DNA from 3 places in the Sporofaciens sp. JLR.KK001 genome. Region 2 is predicted to be linked to each of the others. Evidence: predicted binding sites of a transcription regulator. Region 2 holds the regulator's gene; each other region holds the start of a gene.
What was found. Region 2 encodes HrcA, which represses chaperone genes, less so after heat shock. Its sites were predicted from a motif close to TGTTAGCACTCNNNNNNNNNGAGTGCTAACA; they were not measured.
Positions count from the first base shown of each region.

Region 1: a site for HrcA is predicted at 2,146-2,176, ahead of htpG (molecular chaperone HtpG). Genes of this name have one in related genera too.
Region 3: a site for HrcA is predicted at 2,342-2,372, ahead of VSQ62_RS23910 (Hsp20/alpha crystallin family protein). Genes of this name have one in related genera too.

Region 1 covers NZ_JAYMNO010000001.1:4,353,495-4,359,566, forward strand. The annotation lists gene htpG (molecular chaperone HtpG) at 1-2,060, opposite strand, end outside; gene VSQ62_RS22075 (IS4 family transposase) at 2,507-3,820, opposite strand; gene VSQ62_RS22080 (DegV family protein) at 3,939-6,072, opposite strand, start outside.
Region 2 covers NZ_JAYMNO010000001.1:3,328,166-3,334,237, reverse strand. The annotation lists gene VSQ62_RS17205 (FadR/GntR family transcriptional regulator) at 1-264, shown strand, start outside; gene VSQ62_RS17200 (nitroreductase family protein) at 295-819, shown strand; gene VSQ62_RS17195 (hypothetical protein) at 923-1,114, shown strand; gene VSQ62_RS17190 (hypothetical protein) at 1,163-1,456, shown strand; gene hrcA (heat-inducible transcriptional repressor HrcA) at 1,694-2,737, shown strand; gene grpE (nucleotide exchange factor GrpE) at 2,756-3,454, shown strand; gene dnaK (molecular chaperone DnaK) at 3,467-5,347, shown strand; gene dnaJ (molecular chaperone DnaJ) at 5,538-6,072, shown strand, end outside.
Region 3 covers NZ_JAYMNO010000001.1:4,702,862-4,708,933, forward strand. The annotation lists gene VSQ62_RS23900 (DEAD/DEAH box helicase) at 1-1,662, opposite strand, end outside; gene VSQ62_RS23905 (helix-turn-helix domain-containing protein) at 1,927-2,277, shown strand; gene VSQ62_RS23910 (Hsp20/alpha crystallin family protein) at 2,474-2,899, shown strand; gene VSQ62_RS23915 (zinc-ribbon domain-containing protein) at 3,000-3,620, opposite strand; gene VSQ62_RS23920 (hypothetical protein) at 3,703-3,939, opposite strand; gene smpB (SsrA-binding protein SmpB) at 3,964-4,431, opposite strand; gene rnr (ribonuclease R) at 4,394-6,072, opposite strand, start outside.

The DNA.
Region 1 (6,072 bases), 1.0 Mb from region 2:
ATAACTTCATTACTTCTCTGAACGAACGCCGTCATCTCCTCCGGGTTCAGCGGCTTATGCGCCAGCATCGCCAGATCGTACAACTGCTTGCAGATAATGGATACATTCTCATGTTCCTTGTTGTCAACTACAAACTTTACCAGAGGATGGTTCGCATTCAGAATCAAGGTACAGTCGCCTCCCATATCCATGCCGCCCATATTACCCATGCCGTACATCTTCATCATCTCTTGCATACGGCGGCTCTGCTCGGACAGAGTGATCATGGACGCCACCTTCTCGTCTTTGAGCTTCTCTATTTTCACATCTAACTTGTCATTGCCAAGCTCTTTGCGGAAGATCCCGATCAGGCTGTCAGCCGTCGCCTTGAAGGCTTCTTTATCCTCTTCTGCAACCTCTTCCTTCACATTCTCCGTCACATCCGCATCAATCCTCTGGAAACGGATGGTCGGATTCTTCTGTTCTAACTGTGTGATAAACGGAGAATCAATATTGTGGCTTAAGATCACCGCATCCTGTCCCTGATTCCTGAACATGTTGATATACTGGCTCTGCTGGATCTCATCCGTCACATAGTAGATGGTCGTCTTGATCTCTTCTACTTTGTTCTCATCTGTATTCTCATCACCGCTGCCTTCGGCTTCATCCTTCTTATCGTTCGGCTCAACGACCTCGCCGCCGTTCTCCTCAATGCAGTCCTTAAGCGTCAGATACTTGCTGTCAATATTCTTGAACAGGATCGCATCCTTCATCTTGTCACAGAACTTCTCATCCTTCAAGCAGCCAAACTTGATAAATGGGCTGATATCATCCCAGTATTTTTCGTAATCCTCTCTCTTCGTCTTGCACATTCCGGAAAGCTTGTCAGCCACCTTCTTGGAAATGTAATCGGCGATCTTATTGACGAATCCGTCATTCTGCAGCGCACTTCTCGATACATTCAGCGGCAAGTCCGGACAATCGATCACACCCTTTAACACCATCAGGAATTCCGGAATGACTTCCTTGATATTATCGGCGATAAATACCTGGTTGTTGTATAGCTTAATGGTTCCTTCGATCGAATCATACTCCGTATTGATTCTCGGGAAATATAAAATTCCCTTCAAATTAAACGGATAATCCATGTTCAGATGGATCCAGAACAACGGCTCCTTGTAATCTAAGAATACCTTGCGGTAGAACTCCTGATAATCCTCGTCAGAACAGTCGTTGGGGTGCTTGGTCCACAGCGGATGGATATCACTTAAGGAGACCGGACGCTTATTGATCTTCACCTTCTCTTTGGCAGGTTCTACCTCAACCATCTCTTTTTCGCCGTCTTCATTCTCCTTCTCCTCCATCTTGGCTTCCTCATGGATATGCTCGACAACCACATCATCATCCTTCAAGTCTGCCTCGTCGATGGTCTCATACTCCTGCTCTGCATTCGCCTTGGAGAGGAAAATCTCTACCGGCATGAATGAACAGTATTTCTCAATGACCTCTCTAACGCGGTATTCGTTAGAGAACTCCAAACTGTCGTCGTTCAGGAACAGGGTGATCTCTGTTCCCACGCCTTCCTTATTGCCTTCATCCATCTCATACTCGGTGCCGCCGTCGCTTACCCAGTGTACCGGCTTCGCTCCTTCTCTATAAGAAAGCGTATCGATATGGACCTCATCTGCCACCATGAACGCAGAATAGAAACCAAGTCCGAAATGACCGATCATGTCGTCTTCTGTCGTCTTGTCTTTGTATTTCTCAAGAAACTCTGTCGCACCGGAGAATGCGATCTGCGTGATATACTCTTCCACCTCTTCGGCCGTCATACCAAGTCCGTTGTCGGTGAACTTCAACGTCTTCTCTTCCGGATTCACTTCTATCTTGATAGACGGTTTGTAATCATCCGGCAACTGATATTCTCCCATCATATCCAGTTTCTTTAACTTCGTGATCGCATCGCATCCGTTAGATACCATTTCACGTGCGAAAATATCATGGTCGGAATATACCCACTTCTTGATGATCGGGAATATATTCTCACTGCTGATTGATAAATTACCTTTTTTTGCTGCCATCTTTATCACTCCTACCTCATTTTATAAATATTCTTCAATAACCTAACAGATATGATAATACGGCAGGTTTTAAAAGTCAATAGAAAATTAGCACTCTTTTTTAGTGAGTGCTAACAAATTTCTTAAAAATATAAAATTTATATTAAATACATGCTATATGATATCATTTTTTCTCATGAACCAATGTCATTTACTTAACTTCTAATAATAATGTGATCTGTTGTTTTCGACCAGATTTTCTATCAACTTAAGAAAAAGAGGGGGGATTTCTATTCCCAAATGCAGATGGAATGCTGTAAAATGGGGAGTACTCCCGATTTTGTGGTGCAATGTATGGATTTATGGCAATAGAAAGACATAACAACAAGACGAATTTATGAAATTAAAAAAATCATTTTCATTCGTCTCATTTTGAGGTATATTTAGTATGTTTAGCTCTGTTTTTGTTAGTTTCGATAACAGAAGCTGATTGGAAGTTTGAACCTTGCTTGGCGTGCGAAGGTTCGCCCGGGCCTGACCGGTAGGATATTCTGAGCGATCAGGCCCTCCACGTCTAATGTTGTTGTCCCATCATGTATTCTCAAAAAGTCCCGGCATGTTTTGATTGCTTCCGAATAGTTAACCTGATATACATGTTTCGTCTTTTTTTCAGGGAGCTCTACTGCCATAGCTATTTCCGAGCAAAAATTATACAGGATTGCCCTTGCCCATACTTCCTGTACAATGTATTCATATTTTTTGGAATGAAATGCTTTGAGACACAATGGGTATTTCAGGTCACGGAAAGAAGTTTCCTCATTCCATCTTAGGTGGTACAAGTCCTTGAAATCATCGATATCGAAATCAAGATCCGGAAGATTTGTGATCAGATTTTCGTAACAGCCCTCCGATAATTCAATCCTGATGATGCGCAGGGACAGTCTGTATTCGGGATGGTCCTGTGTAATATAATCCATAGGGACATCCTGGCACACAAACCGGTATTGTTCTTCCAGTTCAGGATGAAGCCGTTTTTTCTTAGAATGTGATCTGGATAAAATACGGTCCACATGATAATCAAGCTGCCTGACGCCATTTAAAGGAACCCCCAGAATTTTTTCCGTCTTGGCATCGGTACAGCGTATGAGAAAGAACTGCCCATTTTCAATTACATGTGCAAAAGCGTTATAAGAGGCATAGCCTCTGTCACACAAATAAATGACAGGGGTATCTGCTTCGGAACGGTCAACCATCTGGCAGAATGCGCTGTATTCATTGCGTTTCCGGGAAGGCTGGATGAAGAGATCCGTAAACTTTTTGTCCAGAACAGAAAAGAAAGCATTGATATGGATTTGGTTAAATCCTCTGGTGGACTTTCCATTTGGTTCAAAGAAAGTATCCGGATCATCCGGATTCCTGAAAATATCGGCCGCAGAACCATCACAAGCGACTAAGGAATATTTGCCTTTAAACAACTTCTTTTTACACTTTTGAGTAAAAGAAACGAGAAGGCTTCTAAAGGCATCATTTTTAATCTTTTTGCGTTGTTTATAAAAGGCAGCTTTTGAAGGAGCATCCGTAGAACGTCCAAAAAAGCGGTAAAGTTCTTCCTTAATACAGTCAGCTTCCATAGTCAGGAGCATAAGGAGAAGATGTTTGAATCCCAGTTTTCGATTACGCGAAAAGTCTTTACCGGGATGAAGAGCATAATTTTGGGGATTGGCAGCAAGCTCATGGATGGAAGCGAGCAGCATTGCTTTGACAACATCAGCGTATTTCATAAAAGTACCTCCTTAATCAGGTGAAAGTAAATAATGAATAAACAGTTCCTGATTAATTGGCCTTTTTCTGAGTAATCAGAAAAAGGCCGCACATTTTGAGGTACTTGTCAAGTAATAATTAAAAAATTTGGGTTACTGGTAGAAAAAAAGAATTCGGACATAATATCCGAATTCTCGTTAAGTAAATGACATTGCTCATGAACAGCAGACCAAAGGAACCTGGACCGCAATTGCTTGCAATCGCAGAGGAAGCTTTTTGCAGATACACCCTTTCAAACGGACAGTACTGCCGTACCAGATATTGGATATAGTCGAGCCTTTTCTCATCCATTCCGGCATATGTGATAAATAAAATACGCCTGTCGATATTCCTTGTATCCCGGAGTACCTTCCTGATATAGCGTTTCGCCACATGTTCAAAATTCCCCATCTCCATACTGCCGACGGACATCTTGCTCTTCCTGAGCACAATAACCGGATGCAGAAGCAGCGCGTCGCAGAGAACCTGTATCCGCTTGGAGATCCGCCCCGACCGGCACATCATATGCGTGCTGTCGATGATGAAATCAGAAGAAATATAATATCTGAGTCTCCTTACCGCGTCCACGATCTCATTCTTTGATGCATGATTCTCCGCCATGGAAACTGCACATAATACTGCAAGTCCCATACTGCTGGAAAGATGCCCGCAATCCAACACTGTAACATTCTCGAAAGACTTCGCAGCTTCCACCGCATTCCGATACCCTTCGCTGACATGACTTGCCATAGTGATATGGATGATATTCTGCGCTTCCGTCAGCTTCTCCGCAAAGAATCTCTCATAGTCTTCCACCTCCGGAGGCTCCGAACTGCCGTTATGCCCTTTCGACATATGCATCAGCAATTCATCCGCCTTAATCTCTATCTCATCCAGAAAACGTCCCTCGTCTGTTCGCACATAGTAAGGGCACACAGAGATCCGGTATTTCTTCTTGAACGATTCAGGAAGATCACATACACTATCTGTCGTAACCATTACAGAAAGCCTTTTGGCATGCTCAAAGATCAGAACATCCTTCTCAATATCTACCTGTTTCGTCTCTTCGTTCAAGTGTACCAGTTCCTTAGGAAGGATGCTTAAGACGCCTGCCTCAAGCAGTGCACCGCTGACCGGCTTGGCCAGGTACCCGCTGAAGCCTTCCTTGCGGTAGAGAAGCTGATTATCGCTTCCCGCATTGGCTGTCAGGGCGATTACCGGCACAGTCTGACACAGCCCTCCCGGCTGTGTACGCAGCGCATGGAAACATTCTATTCCGTCCATCTCGGGCATCATATGGTCCATCAGAATACCGTCATAATACTGATTCTGTGTCAGCTTCAGGCATTCGGCGCCGCTTGAAGCCGTATCTATATGGATCTTTGTCGCCGCAAGCAGCTTACGCACAACCTCCAGGTTCATATCGTTGTCATCTACCACAAGAATATGTGCATCCGGCGCCTCGAAGCTCTGTCTGTAACGTTCCCCCTCATGGGCATGGGACCGGGAAGTAAGGGTAAATGTTCCCAGCTCCTTATCATCTATAATATCCTGCTCCAGCATGATGATAAATGTCGACCCCTTGGTATATACGCTGTTGACGCTGATCTCGCCGCCCATCAGTTCCACTAGCTGCTGGACGATACTAAGTCCCAGCCCCGTTCCTTCAATATGGCGGTTCTTCTCCTCATCCACCCTGCGGAATGCATTGAAGATATAAGGAATATTCTCCTTCTTGACTCCCTGCCCAGTATCCTCCACAGAATACCAGACACGCACCCGGTTGAGCGTCAGACGCTCACACCGAATAGAAAGCGTAACGGAACCCTCGCTGGTATATTTTACGGCATTGTTGAGCAGATTGATCAGGACCTGCTTAATCCGCACCTCATCTCCGCAGAGCATGCTGGGAATCGACGGATCCACATGGAGCTTGAATTCCAGTCCTTTCTCCTTCGCCTTTATCCATATCATATTGACGATCTCCGAGAAGAGCTTCCCTGTCTCATAGGAAACATTCACAATCTCCATCTTCCCTGATTTGATCTTGGACAGATCCAGTATATCATTGATCAATGTGAGCAGCATCTTGCTTGCACCCTGGATATTTCTTGCGTTTTCCGCAACATCTTCCGAAATATCTCCGCGCAGGATAATCTCGTTCAATCCGATGATCGTATTGATCGGCGTACGGATCTCATGACTCATGCTGGAGAAGAAATGATTCTCCGCC
Region 2 (6,072 bases):
GAGTTTCTGGACGGTGACCTGGAGTTCCATATCTGTATCGCGGAGTGTTCCGGCAACCAGGTGATCTACAGCATGATCCAGACCATCAGCAATCTGATGCGGCATGTCAGCGGCAGCGGTATGGTCGATGAGGAGCAGCTTAAGGATATCTATGAGGAGCATCAGAGGGTATATGGACTGATCCTGGCGAAGGATGCTGAAGGAGCGTCTGAAGCGATGAAAGAACATCTTGAGAAATCACTTGGGCGTTACGATTACAGATAATGAGCATTATAGAGAAAGAGGTGTAAAGAGATGGATTTATTAGAGGTTATGACAAATCGCAGAAGTGTTAGGAGCTATACGGAAGAGGAGATCCCTGCCGAGAAGCTTGAGAAGATCCTGCAGGCAGGACTTCTGGCTGAGTCCGGGAAGAACTTAAAGCCCTGGGAATTTATCGTGGTGGAAGACAGAGAGGTGCTTGCGAAGATGGCGAAGAGCCGGGCGGCCGGCGGAGCCATGCTTGAGCATGCCAAATGTGCCGTTGTTGTCGTGGGAGATACGGAGAAGACGGACGTATGGGCTGAGGACTGTTCGGTTGCTATGGCGCATATGCATCTGATGGCAGACTGCCTTGGTGTTGGGAGCTGCTGGGTGCAGGGAAGGCTTCGGAAGGCTGCGGATGAGAGGACGACGGAAGAGCATATCAGGGAGCTGCTTGCGATTCCGGAGAAATATGCATTAGAAGCGATCCTGGCGCTGGGAATGACGAAGGAACATCCGGAGGCGCATTCTCTTGAGGAGCTACCGATGGAGAAGGTGCATAGAGGGAAATTCTAAAAAAGCTTTACACCTTATGTCCTATCTATTATAATAAAGATAGAAACCATGTTTTGATACACGCAGCATGTAGATGTGCAGATAGCGGATAGGTGGTGAGTATATGCCAAGTAATGGAGAGATTGTTAAAGATGTAGTTGATCAATTCCAAAAGATTCAGGCTCATATGAAGAATGCCAAAAAGGAAAATGCGGTTGAAACATATGAGGGATTGAAGGACGATTATTTATCATTAAAGGCAGTTTTGACTTCATTGGGCGTTAATCTGACAGATATCGATAAGATTAAAGAATAGCTTATTTATCTTGACATTGAAAGTTGCCAGGACAGGAAGGGAATAATTATGAAAGTGTATGATTCAGTGAAGAAGGAAGAGGTAGAGGTCAATGGAACCAAGGGCTTGATCGATATTATGCGGGATGGTCGTCAGGTGGATCTCTATCTGAAGGAAAAGAAGTCGGATGCGGACGGCTATATGAGCTGGGATGTGGAGCACTGGTCTAGCATTGACGTGAAGAGGTTCATCCGTTGTTATTCTCTGGAAGGACGAGTATTAGGAGAGTCTACGGGACATAATATCTATGACCTGGAGAACGAGTTCAAGCCGGAGGAAGCAGCGAAGATCGAGTTAAGTTAATAGGCAGGAATGAAGATGCCCCGAACCGGTAGAAGGTATGGGGCATTTTTCAATGCTGATTTATACACTTTATAAAATTTACAAAACATGCATTTTTCTAAAATGGTTATTGAAAAGCTATAAAAAAAATATAAAGAGTGTTGACAAAAGAAATAGGTAGTGATACATTAATAGTCGAAGATGTTAGCACTCAAAATTATAGAGTGCTAACAGATGAATCCGAAAGGAGGAGGATAGATGGTAACAGAACACGGGCTTAGCGACCGTAAGATGAAGATTCTGCATGCAGTCATCAAGAATTATCTTGAAACCGGCGAACCGGTCGGTTCCAGGACGATCTCTAAGTACACAGATCTGAATCTTAGTTCTGCAACAATCCGCAATGAGATGGCCGACTTAGAAGAGCTGGGATATATCCTGCAGCCTCATACGTCAGCCGGACGTATTCCTTCGGATAAAGGCTACAGACTATATGTAGATATGCTGATGGAGGAGAAGGAGCAGGAGCTATCCGAGATGCAGGAGCAGATGCTTGATAAGGCAGACAAGATGGAACAGCTTCTTAAGCAGGCGGCGAGGGTTCTGGCAAGCAATACGAATTACGCGACCATGGTTTCCACTCCGATGAACAATTCGAACAAGATCAAGTTCATTCAGTTATCTATGGTAGACGAAGAACAGGTGATCGCGGTGATTGTGCTTGGCGGCAATGTGATCAAGAACAAGATCATCGATGTAGAGGAGCCGCTCAGCAATGAGAACCTGCTGAAGCTTAACATGTTGCTCAACACGACGCTGAACGGTATGTCGATCGAGGAGATCAATCTGGGATTGATCGCGCGGCTTAAGGAACAGGCGGGGATACACAGCAGTGTGATCAGCAACGTTCTGGATGCGGTGGCGGATGCGATTCAGGTCGAGGAAGATATGCAGATCTATACAAGCGGCGCGACGAATATTTTCAAATACCCGGAGCTAAGCGATAATCAGAGTGCGCAGGAGATCATCAATGCATTCGAAGAAAAGCAGCAATTGACAGAGCTGGTGACACAGACGTTGGCGAAGGAGGACAATACCGGGATTCAGGTGTACATCGGGGATGAGACTCCGGTCCAGACCATGAAAGACTGCAGTGTCGTTACCGCAACGTATGAATTAGGCGACGGCATGAAGGGAACGATAGGTATTATCGGACCAAAGAGAATGGATTATGAACATGTGTTAAAATCAATGAAACGGCTCCAGAACGAGCTGGATCAGATGTTTCATAAAAAAGAATAAAGAAAGGTGGAATTACCCTTGGAGAATCATAAGGAGAAAAGCCAGGAAGAGATGGTAAAAGAGGCTGTGGAGGAAGCGAAGAAGGCGGCAGAGGAGCAGGAGTCCCAGACAGAAGAGACGGACTCCCAGGTAGAGACAGCCGTTGACGAAGCAGAGACGGCAGAAGATGCCGAAGCACAGGAAGATACGGATACCGGGGAAGAGGCAGAGGAAGGCGATGCAGACGGCAAGGATGATAAGAAGTCCGGCAAGAAGCTGTTTGGCAAGAAGAATAAGAAGGATAAGAAGGATGAGAAGATCGAGGAGCTTACCGACAGGCTTACCCGGCAGATGGCAGAGTTTGATAACTTCCGCAAGCGTACAGAGAAGGAGAAGTCCCAGATGTACGAGATAGGTGCGAAAGATATCATAGATAAGATCCTTCCGGTAGTTGACAATTTCGAGCGAGGGCTTGGAGCGGTCAAGGAAGGGGAGAAGGAGGATCCCTTCATCCAGGGAATGGAGAAGGTGTATAAGCAGTTGATGACTACGCTGGAGAGTGTGGAGGTCAAACCGATCGAAGCGGTCGGCAAGGAGTTCAATCCGGATTTCCACAACGCAGTGATGCATGTAGAGGATGAGAACTTCGGCGAGAATATCATAGCCGAAGAATTCCAGAAGGGTTACATGTACCGCGATTCAGTAGTCAGACACAGTATGGTGAAAGTAGCAAATTAGGAGGAAATAACAATGGGCAAGATTATAGGAATTGATTTGGGTACGACAAACAGTTGTGTAGCAGTTATGGAAGGCGGCCAGCCAACAGTCATCGCCAATACAGAGGGCGCAAGGACCACACCGTCTGTAGTAGCATTTTCTAAGACGGGCGAGCGTCTGGTAGGCGAGCCTGCGAAGCGTCAGGCAGTAACCAACGCAGAGAGAACCATCTCATCTATCAAGAGAGAGATGGGAAGCGATTACAGAGTAACCATCGACGAGAAGAAGTATTCTCCGCAGGAGATCTCAGCTATGATCCTTCAGAAGTTAAAAGCAGACGCAGAAGGATACCTGGGTGAGAAGGTGACGGAAGCAGTCATCACCGTACCGGCTTATTTCAATGACGCACAGCGTCAGGCAACCAAGGACGCGGGTAAGATCGCCGGACTTGATGTGAAGCGTATCATCAACGAGCCTACGGCTGCAGCCCTTGCATACGGCCTTGACAATGAGAAAGAACAGAAGATCATGGTATATGACCTTGGCGGCGGTACCTTCGACGTATCCATCATCGAGATCGGCGACGGCGTGATCGAAGTATTATCTACAGCAGGTAACAACCGTCTTGGAGGAGATGATTTCGACCAGAAGATCACAGACTATATGATCGCGGAATTCAAGAAGCAGGAGGGCGTAGACTTATCCACAGATAAGATGGCGCTCCAGAGATTAAAAGAAGCGGCAGAGAAGGCGAAGAAGGAACTGTCTTCCGCAACGACGACCAATATCAACCTGCCGTTCATTACCGCAACGGCTGAAGGTCCGAAGCATTTCGATATGAACCTGACAAGAGCGAAATTCGACGAGCTGACACACGACCTGGTAGAGAAGACCTCCGAGCCGGTGAAGAGAGCATTATCCGATGCAGGGATCAACGCATCCGAGCTTGGCCAGGTACTTCTGGTCGGCGGTTCCACACGTATCCCGGCCGTGCAGGAAGAAGTGAAGCGTCTGACAGGCAAGGAGCCAAGCAAGTCTCTGAATCCGGATGAGTGTGTAGCGCTTGGCGCATCCGTCCAGGGCGGCAAGCTTGCTGGAGACGCGGGTGCAGGAGATATCCTTCTTCTTGACGTAACGCCATTGTCATTGTCCATCGAGACTATGGGCGGTGTTGCTACAAGGCTGATCGAGAGGAATACCACCATCCCGACCAAGAAGAGCCAGATCTTCTCAACGGCGGCAGATAACCAGACAGCGGTTGATATCAATGTTGTACAGGGTGAGAGACAGTTCGCGAGAGATAACAAGTCCCTTGGACAGTTCAGACTGGACGGAATCGCACCGGCTCCGCGCGGAGTACCGCAGATTGAGGTTACCTTCGATATCGATGCCAACGGTATCGTGAATGTATCTGCAAAAGACCTTGGAACAGGTAAGGAACAGCATATCACCATCACGGCAGGCTCCAATATGTCTGATGAGGATATTGATAAGGCAGTCAAGGAAGCGGCGGCTTTCGAGGCTCAGGATAAGAAGCGTAAGGAAGGAATCGACGCCAAGAACGAGGCCGATTCACTGCTCTTCCAGACAGAGAAGGCTCTTTCAGAGGTCGGAGATAAGATCGACGCGGCAGATAAGTCTGCGGTAGAGGCAGACTGCAAGGCACTCAGAGAGATCCTTGACAAGGTGAACATGGATGATATCTCCGACGCACAGGTTGCCGAGATGAAGGCAGCCAAGGAGAAGCTGATGGAGAGCGCCCAGAAGGTATTCACCAAGATGTATGAGCAGGCAGGAGCGGCAGCTCAGGGAGCAGGTCCGGATATGGGAGCAGGCCCAAATCCTGGAGCAGGCCCGGCGCCGGAAGGATTCCAGGGCGATGATGTCGTAGACGGAGACTATAAGGAAGTATAATTGATTTCGGCACAGAAGGAAGCATGAATTGAGGTAACAGTGAAGGTATCTGAACTGTTACGAATTGAGAGAACGCAGCGCTGTGCCGGTTACACACAGACAATTATGGGGAGTACAAAAGGCGGATAGGATCTGCATATGTTTCCTCATAATTGTCTGTATATGGCGTTATATAAGGAAGGGAAATACTATGGCAGAATCAAAGAGAGATTATTATGAAGTGCTGGGTGTCAGCAAGGATGCTGACGATTCCACTTTAAAGAAGGCATACAGACAGGTCGCCAAGAAGTACCACCCTGATATGAATCCTGGTGATGCGGAGGCCGAGAAGAAATTCAAAGAAGCTTCCGAGGCTTACGCGGTATTGAGTGATCCGGAGAAACGCCGCCAGTATGACCAGTTCGGCCATGCGGCATTTGAAGGCGGTGCAGGCGGAGGCGGCTTCGGCGGATTTGATTTCAGTGGGGCGGATTTCAGTGATATCTTTGGTGATATCTTCGGCGATCTGTTCGGCGGAGGCAGGAGAGGCCGTGCGAGTCAGGGGCCTATGAAGGGCATGAATATCAGGAAGAGCGTCAGGATCACTTTCGAGGAAGCGGTATTTGGATGCGAGAAGGAGCTGGATATGGTGCTTAAGGATCCATGTCCGAAGTGTGGAGGAACCGGGGCGAAACCGGGGACGTCACCGGAGACCTGCCCGAAATGTCAGGGCAAGGGTCAGGTTG
Region 3 (6,072 bases), 1.4 Mb from region 2:
CCCATTCAGCTGCTTAATCTCTTTGGTCTGCTTCGTACCGGGATTCTTGATCGCCTGCGCTTCATCTAATATGATGCAGGACCATTCAATCTCCCGCAGTTCCTTGATCCTTGACGCCATTCCATAGGTTGTGATATTCAAAAATACCGGCTCTGCCTTAACCTTCTTTCCAAGAGTTGCAGCTCCTCCCCCATGGAGAACGGACAGATCCATCTCTGGTACGAATTTCTCTGCTTCCTTCTGCCAGTTCCCAAGCAAAGACGCCGGTACCACCAACAGCACCCGGGCATTCCTCTCCTGCTTCCGTAATCTCTCCAAATAAGTCAACACCTGCAGGGTCTTGCCAAGTCCCATATCATCTGCCAGACATGCGCCAAATCCAAGCTGATCCATATAGCTAAGCCATGCATACCCGTTCCTCTGATACGGACGCAGCGTTGCCTGTACCGTCCCCGGAACCGCTGTCTTACGGATCTTCTCCGGCTTGCGCAGATTCGCAAGGAGAGATGACAGCCATTTCCCATTGGTGATCAGCGGCCCTACATCCGGCGCCTCTTCACTCCTCTTCGTCCCCATCTCCATCTTCAATGCGTCCATCAGGGTGACCTCTCTCGTCTGCCCTTCCATCTCTTCCAGGAGCTGCTTTAACCGGGCATGGTCTACCTCGATCCATTTGCCTTTCAGGAGGGCAAGCCCTTCCGTCTGCGCAAGAAGAATCTGCACATCTTCTTCCGTCAGTTCCACGCCGTCTACCATCAACTGCGGCTTCATGGATACCAGCGCGTCAAAACCGAGCATGGACGGCTTCTCGTCGCCCAGCTTCACAGCCATGGACACTGACGCTGCTTTCTTCTTCCACCAGTTGGGAATCCGGCACAGGATCCCGGTCTTCTCGATCTCTTCTACCTGCTTCAGTATCGTATATGCTTCATCCGCTGTCAGCTTCAGCGGATGAAATAGTTCGCCGCTGTCCATAAAACCGGCGATCAGCTCCGATACCTCTGCCGCACGGTTCAGGCACGCCAACAGAGAAAGCAGCTTCCCCCTGTCGCTGCTGAACTCTGTCAGCGCATATTTCAGAGGAACATGCTTCACCTTCCCGTCCGTTCCCTTCGTCGCATAGGTAGCCAGGAACGCGAACGGACAATCATCCTTAGGGTTCTCTACCAGATGGAAGAATACCCTCTCCGGCACCCGAAGTTCCTGGTTCTTCTCCGTCAGATACATCTCCACCGTGCCGTCATAAGCCGCAATCTCTCTGGCGAAGATCGCCTGGAGCTTCTTGAATGCATTCTTAAGCCACTTCTTCGAGATATACTCGGCGCCGATCACAAACGGAACCGCCCAGAGAAGCTCCTCGGCCGTCTCTTCCCCTAACGTTACCTTCGCTTTCTGGCGCACCAGTTCAAGCTCCGGCAGATCCGTAAGCTGTTTAAAAAATGTATCCGCCACCTGATACAAAAAACTTTCCGAAGGTGTAGGTTCTGCAGGTCTTCCCCCCAGTCCAAACTGATAGAGGGCGGCATATCCGCCTTCTGCTATCCACTTTACAGCTTCCTGCTGGTCCTTTTCTGATTCGAGCGACGATATGTCCGGAGTAAATCCCTCCGGGGTGAATAAGAAATTAATCGCCGATCTCTGCTTATCTTTTGCTGACATCATCCATATTTCTCTTTCTTTAATTAGTTTTATTTTTTTAGTATATATGATTTAATATCGGAATTCAAGCTTGTTCTGTCAATCCATTACAATCTTCCCGTCTCTTCCGTCAAAGGCTGTCAGCGGTATCGCAAGCATCTGTCTGCCGTCCTCTGGGCGCATATATGTTGCTTTTCGGCACTTTCAGTTTACTTACGGCACATTGTATGTTCTTTTCTGCCACAATTGGTAAAATATTCCATAATGTACAAAGGAGGAATTCTTACCATGGCATTCGCCGAAAAACTAAAAGCTCTGCGTCAGAAAAATAACATGTCACAGGAGTTTGTTGCACAACGCATCAATGTTGCACGTTCTACCATTGCCGGTTATGAGACGAAGAACCGGCAGCCCTCCCATGAGAAGCTGGTAGCATTCTCCAACCTCTTTCATGTACCTGTTGATTATCTTCTGGATGGTACGCATTCCGATTCCATATCTCTGGATGAATCCCGCGCAGATTCCATTGACGCACAAAATCTGCTGGTAAGATATTACCGTCTGTCTACACGCTCCCAGGAAGATCTGCTCAAACATCTTCACTTACTGGAACTACAAGACGAAGAACTGAATAATTAGACACGCGCAGGAGGCATGTGAATCATTCACCTGCCTCCTGATCTCATTGTTATTTTTTTCAACTTTTTAGCACTCACCTATTGACTCTGCTAACAATATGTGTTATATAATATATATAGCAAACAAAACAATAAATAATTTTCATATCTTATGGGATATAATAAACCATAAGAAGATTTTCAAGGAGGAATGATTTATGTTATTAGCAAACAGAAGTTTCAACAATTTATTCGATGATATGTTCAACGATCCGTTCTTTAGCCGTTCCTACGATCATACATCTGCCCAGATCATGAAGACGGATATTCATGAGAAGGACGGCAATTATATGGTAGAGATGGAGCTTCCGGGATATACCAAGGAAGACATCAAGGCTGATCTTAAGGACGGATACCTCACAATCTCCGCCCATAAGGATATGACGAAGGAGGAGAAGGATGCCAAGGGCAACTGTATCCACAAGGAACGCTACACCGGCACCTGCAACAGAAGCTTCTATGTGGGCGACGCGCTGACTCAGGATGACATCAGAGCAGCGTTCAAGGACGGTGTTCTTCACCTGACTTTCCCTAAGGAGATCCAGAAGCAGGAAGAACAGCCGAGACTGATCACAATCGAGTAAGCGGCAGGCACAGCGCCGGTCGGGCTTCGAGAAGACATATGAGAAAGGCATCGTACCTACGGATGATCCGCAGGCACGATGCCTTGTCTTTAATAACTTCTTATTTGAATAACTTAATCTTACCAATAAACGGCAGCCCTCTTCTCTCACCTCTGCACGCCGTTACAATCCCCATGATCAGGAGGATCAGCAGGGCAAGGTCTATGATATCAAACGCCCAGGAGAATAGGTTCCCACCAAAATGGAAGAACGAATGTATTCCCCAGAACCAGTCGCCCTCTATAAAATCAATGATCTTGGATAGAATATATAGTATCAACCCCTGGTTCACATGCTGTTTGACATACTGCGACTGCTTATCTCCCGCGATCAGCGGTATCAGCACCAATATCCCGATGTAAGACAGTACGCCCATCGCTTTGTTGCGGCTCACTTCGCTCCGGTCAAAATACGCCTGCGAACCATATCCATATGAACCATATCCATATGAACCATACGGCTCCTGTGCATACCCTGCCGTCCCTGAACCATTGCTCTGGTTATATGTATATCCTTGCCCATACGTATATTCCTGTCCGCCCGACTGACTGTAATCAGCCGTACTCCCGGCTGTCCGGCTGTCCGAACGTCCCCCGGCAAGCTCCGGTATCGGCGCGCCGCACTGCGGGCATGACATGGTTCCGTCGTCCACCTTTGCACCACATTTTACACAATATGCCATATCTCTTCTTCCTTTCACTGTATGTTCTGATACTATTGTATTCCTAATCCGCCGTTAACGCAATCATTTTTTCATCTATTCCTCAGTCGTCAAGCCCCAGGATCTCCGCCAACACTTCGACAATGATCTCATTGGTACAGGATTTCACATACCCAAGCATATGCAGGGATATCTCATCCTGCTTCTGCGCCTCGCTAAGCGAATGATCCTGCTTCGTCTGCTCGATCAGCCTGACGAGCTGCGGCGTCAGTTCTTCATAGGTCTCTATCGTCGTCTGCGTCACCAGCTTCCTCAGATCATCTTTCTTCGTCGGTACCATCTTCTTTTGCCTCCTTAACAAAACTCAACTGAAATTCCGTATCTTAAAGTCTCTCTGTGCCTCTCTCTGCTGGTCCTTCTTCGCTATGTCCTGACGCTTGTCATACAGCTTCTTCCCCTTCGCAAGACCGATCTCGATCTTCACCAGACTGCCTTTAAAATATACCTTAAGGGGGACGACCGCCACCCCCTTTTCCTTCGTCTTGCCCAACAATTTATTGATCTCCGACTTGTGAAGAAGGAGCTTGCGGATCCTTAACGGATCCTTATTGAATATATTCCCCTTCTCATACGGGCTGATATGCATGCCGTAGATGTAGACCTCGCCGTTCTCCACCCGGATAAATGATTCTTTGATGCTGCATTTGCCCATTCTGAGGGATTTCACTTCCGTTCCGTGAAGAGCGATCCCCGCTTCGTAGGTATCCAGTATAAAATAATCATGATACGCCTTCTTATTGTTCGCGATCATCTTGCCATTCGTCTTCGCCATCTGTCTTCCCCCTCCCCGGTGCATTTCCCACCACTTCAAAGTCTATCGTGCGCATCAGCCGGTCCACACCAAGGACCCTCACGCGTATCTGCTGACCTAATTTGTATGATCTGCGGGTATGGCTCCCCGCCATCTCATATCTGTCTTCATAGTAATCGTAATGATCATCCGTCATATTCGTCACATGCACCAGACCTTCTACCGTATTCGGCAGCTCCACATACATGCCCCATTTGGTCATACCGGAGATCACTCCGTCAAATTCTTCCCCGATATGCTGCCGCATGTATTCTGCCTTCTTAAGCTTGACCGTCTCTCGTTCCGCTTCGTCGGCTCTACGTTCCATCTCACTGGAATGCTTCGTTATCTCCTGAAGGATTCCCTGATAATGCGCGATCTTCTTCTCATCCATCCGCCCTCTTAAATTATCCTTGATGATCCTGTGGATCTGAAGATCCGGATATCTTCGGATCGGTGAGGTAAAATGAGTATAGTAATTGGCCGCCAGTCCGAAATGCCCGATATTCTCCGGCATATATCTCGCCTGCTTCATAGAGCGAAGCGCCAAACGGCAGATCAGCGCTTCCTCCGGAGTATTCTCCACCCTGGCAAGAAGCTTCTGGATCTCCTTGGGCCGGATCTCATTGACTCCGATATGCATGGAATAACCGAAATTATTGATAAATGTCGCAAGCGCCCGTATCTTCTCCTCGTCCGGCACCTCATGGGTACGATATACAAACGGAAGCTCCTGCCAATAATAATCTTCCGCTACCGTCTCATTGGCCAGAAGCATGAAATCCTCAATAATCTTCGTCGCAGTATTGCGGTCATAAGGCCTGATCTCCAGCGGTCTCCCATCCTCATCGAGCACAAGCTTCGACTCCGGGAAATCAAAATCAATGGAGCCCCGCCGCTGTCTGCGCCCGCGGACGATCCGAGACAGCTCATACATTCGTTCGAACATAGGGACCAACTCCCGGTATCTTGCCGTCTCTTCCGGATCCCTATCTTCCAGGATCTTCTTCACACTGGTATAAGTCATCCTCTCATCTACATGTATCACCGTCTCCGCGATCTCATGCCCGATCACGACCCCTTTGGGATTCACCGTCATAATGCAGCTTAACGCCAGACGGTCTGTCCCGGCATTCAGAGAACAAATCCCGTTAGACAGCTTATGGGGTAACATCGGGATAACCCGGTCCACAAGGTAGACGCTCGTCCCCCTCTCCCTGGCTTCCCGGTCGATCGCGCTGTTCTCCTGAACATAATTGGTCACATCCGCAATGTGAACTCCCAGGATATAGTTGTCCCCTTCTCTGGTCACCGAGACTGCATCATCCAGATCCTTGGCATCCTCCCCGTCGATGGTCACCATCTGCCAGCCTCTCAGATCCTTCCTTCCGGCCATATCTGCCTCACTGACATCCTTGGCCGCCCGCTCCGCCTGATTCAGGATCTTCTCTGAGAATTCCACCGGAAGTCCATAACCCTTGACGATCGACATGATATCCGTGCCCGGATCATTGATATGTCCGATAATCTCCGTCACCCTGCCTTCCGGCTTCTTACCTTCCTCCCCGTAAGAAGTAAGTTCCGCTACAACCTTGTGGCCGTCCACCGCACCCTTCGACTTCT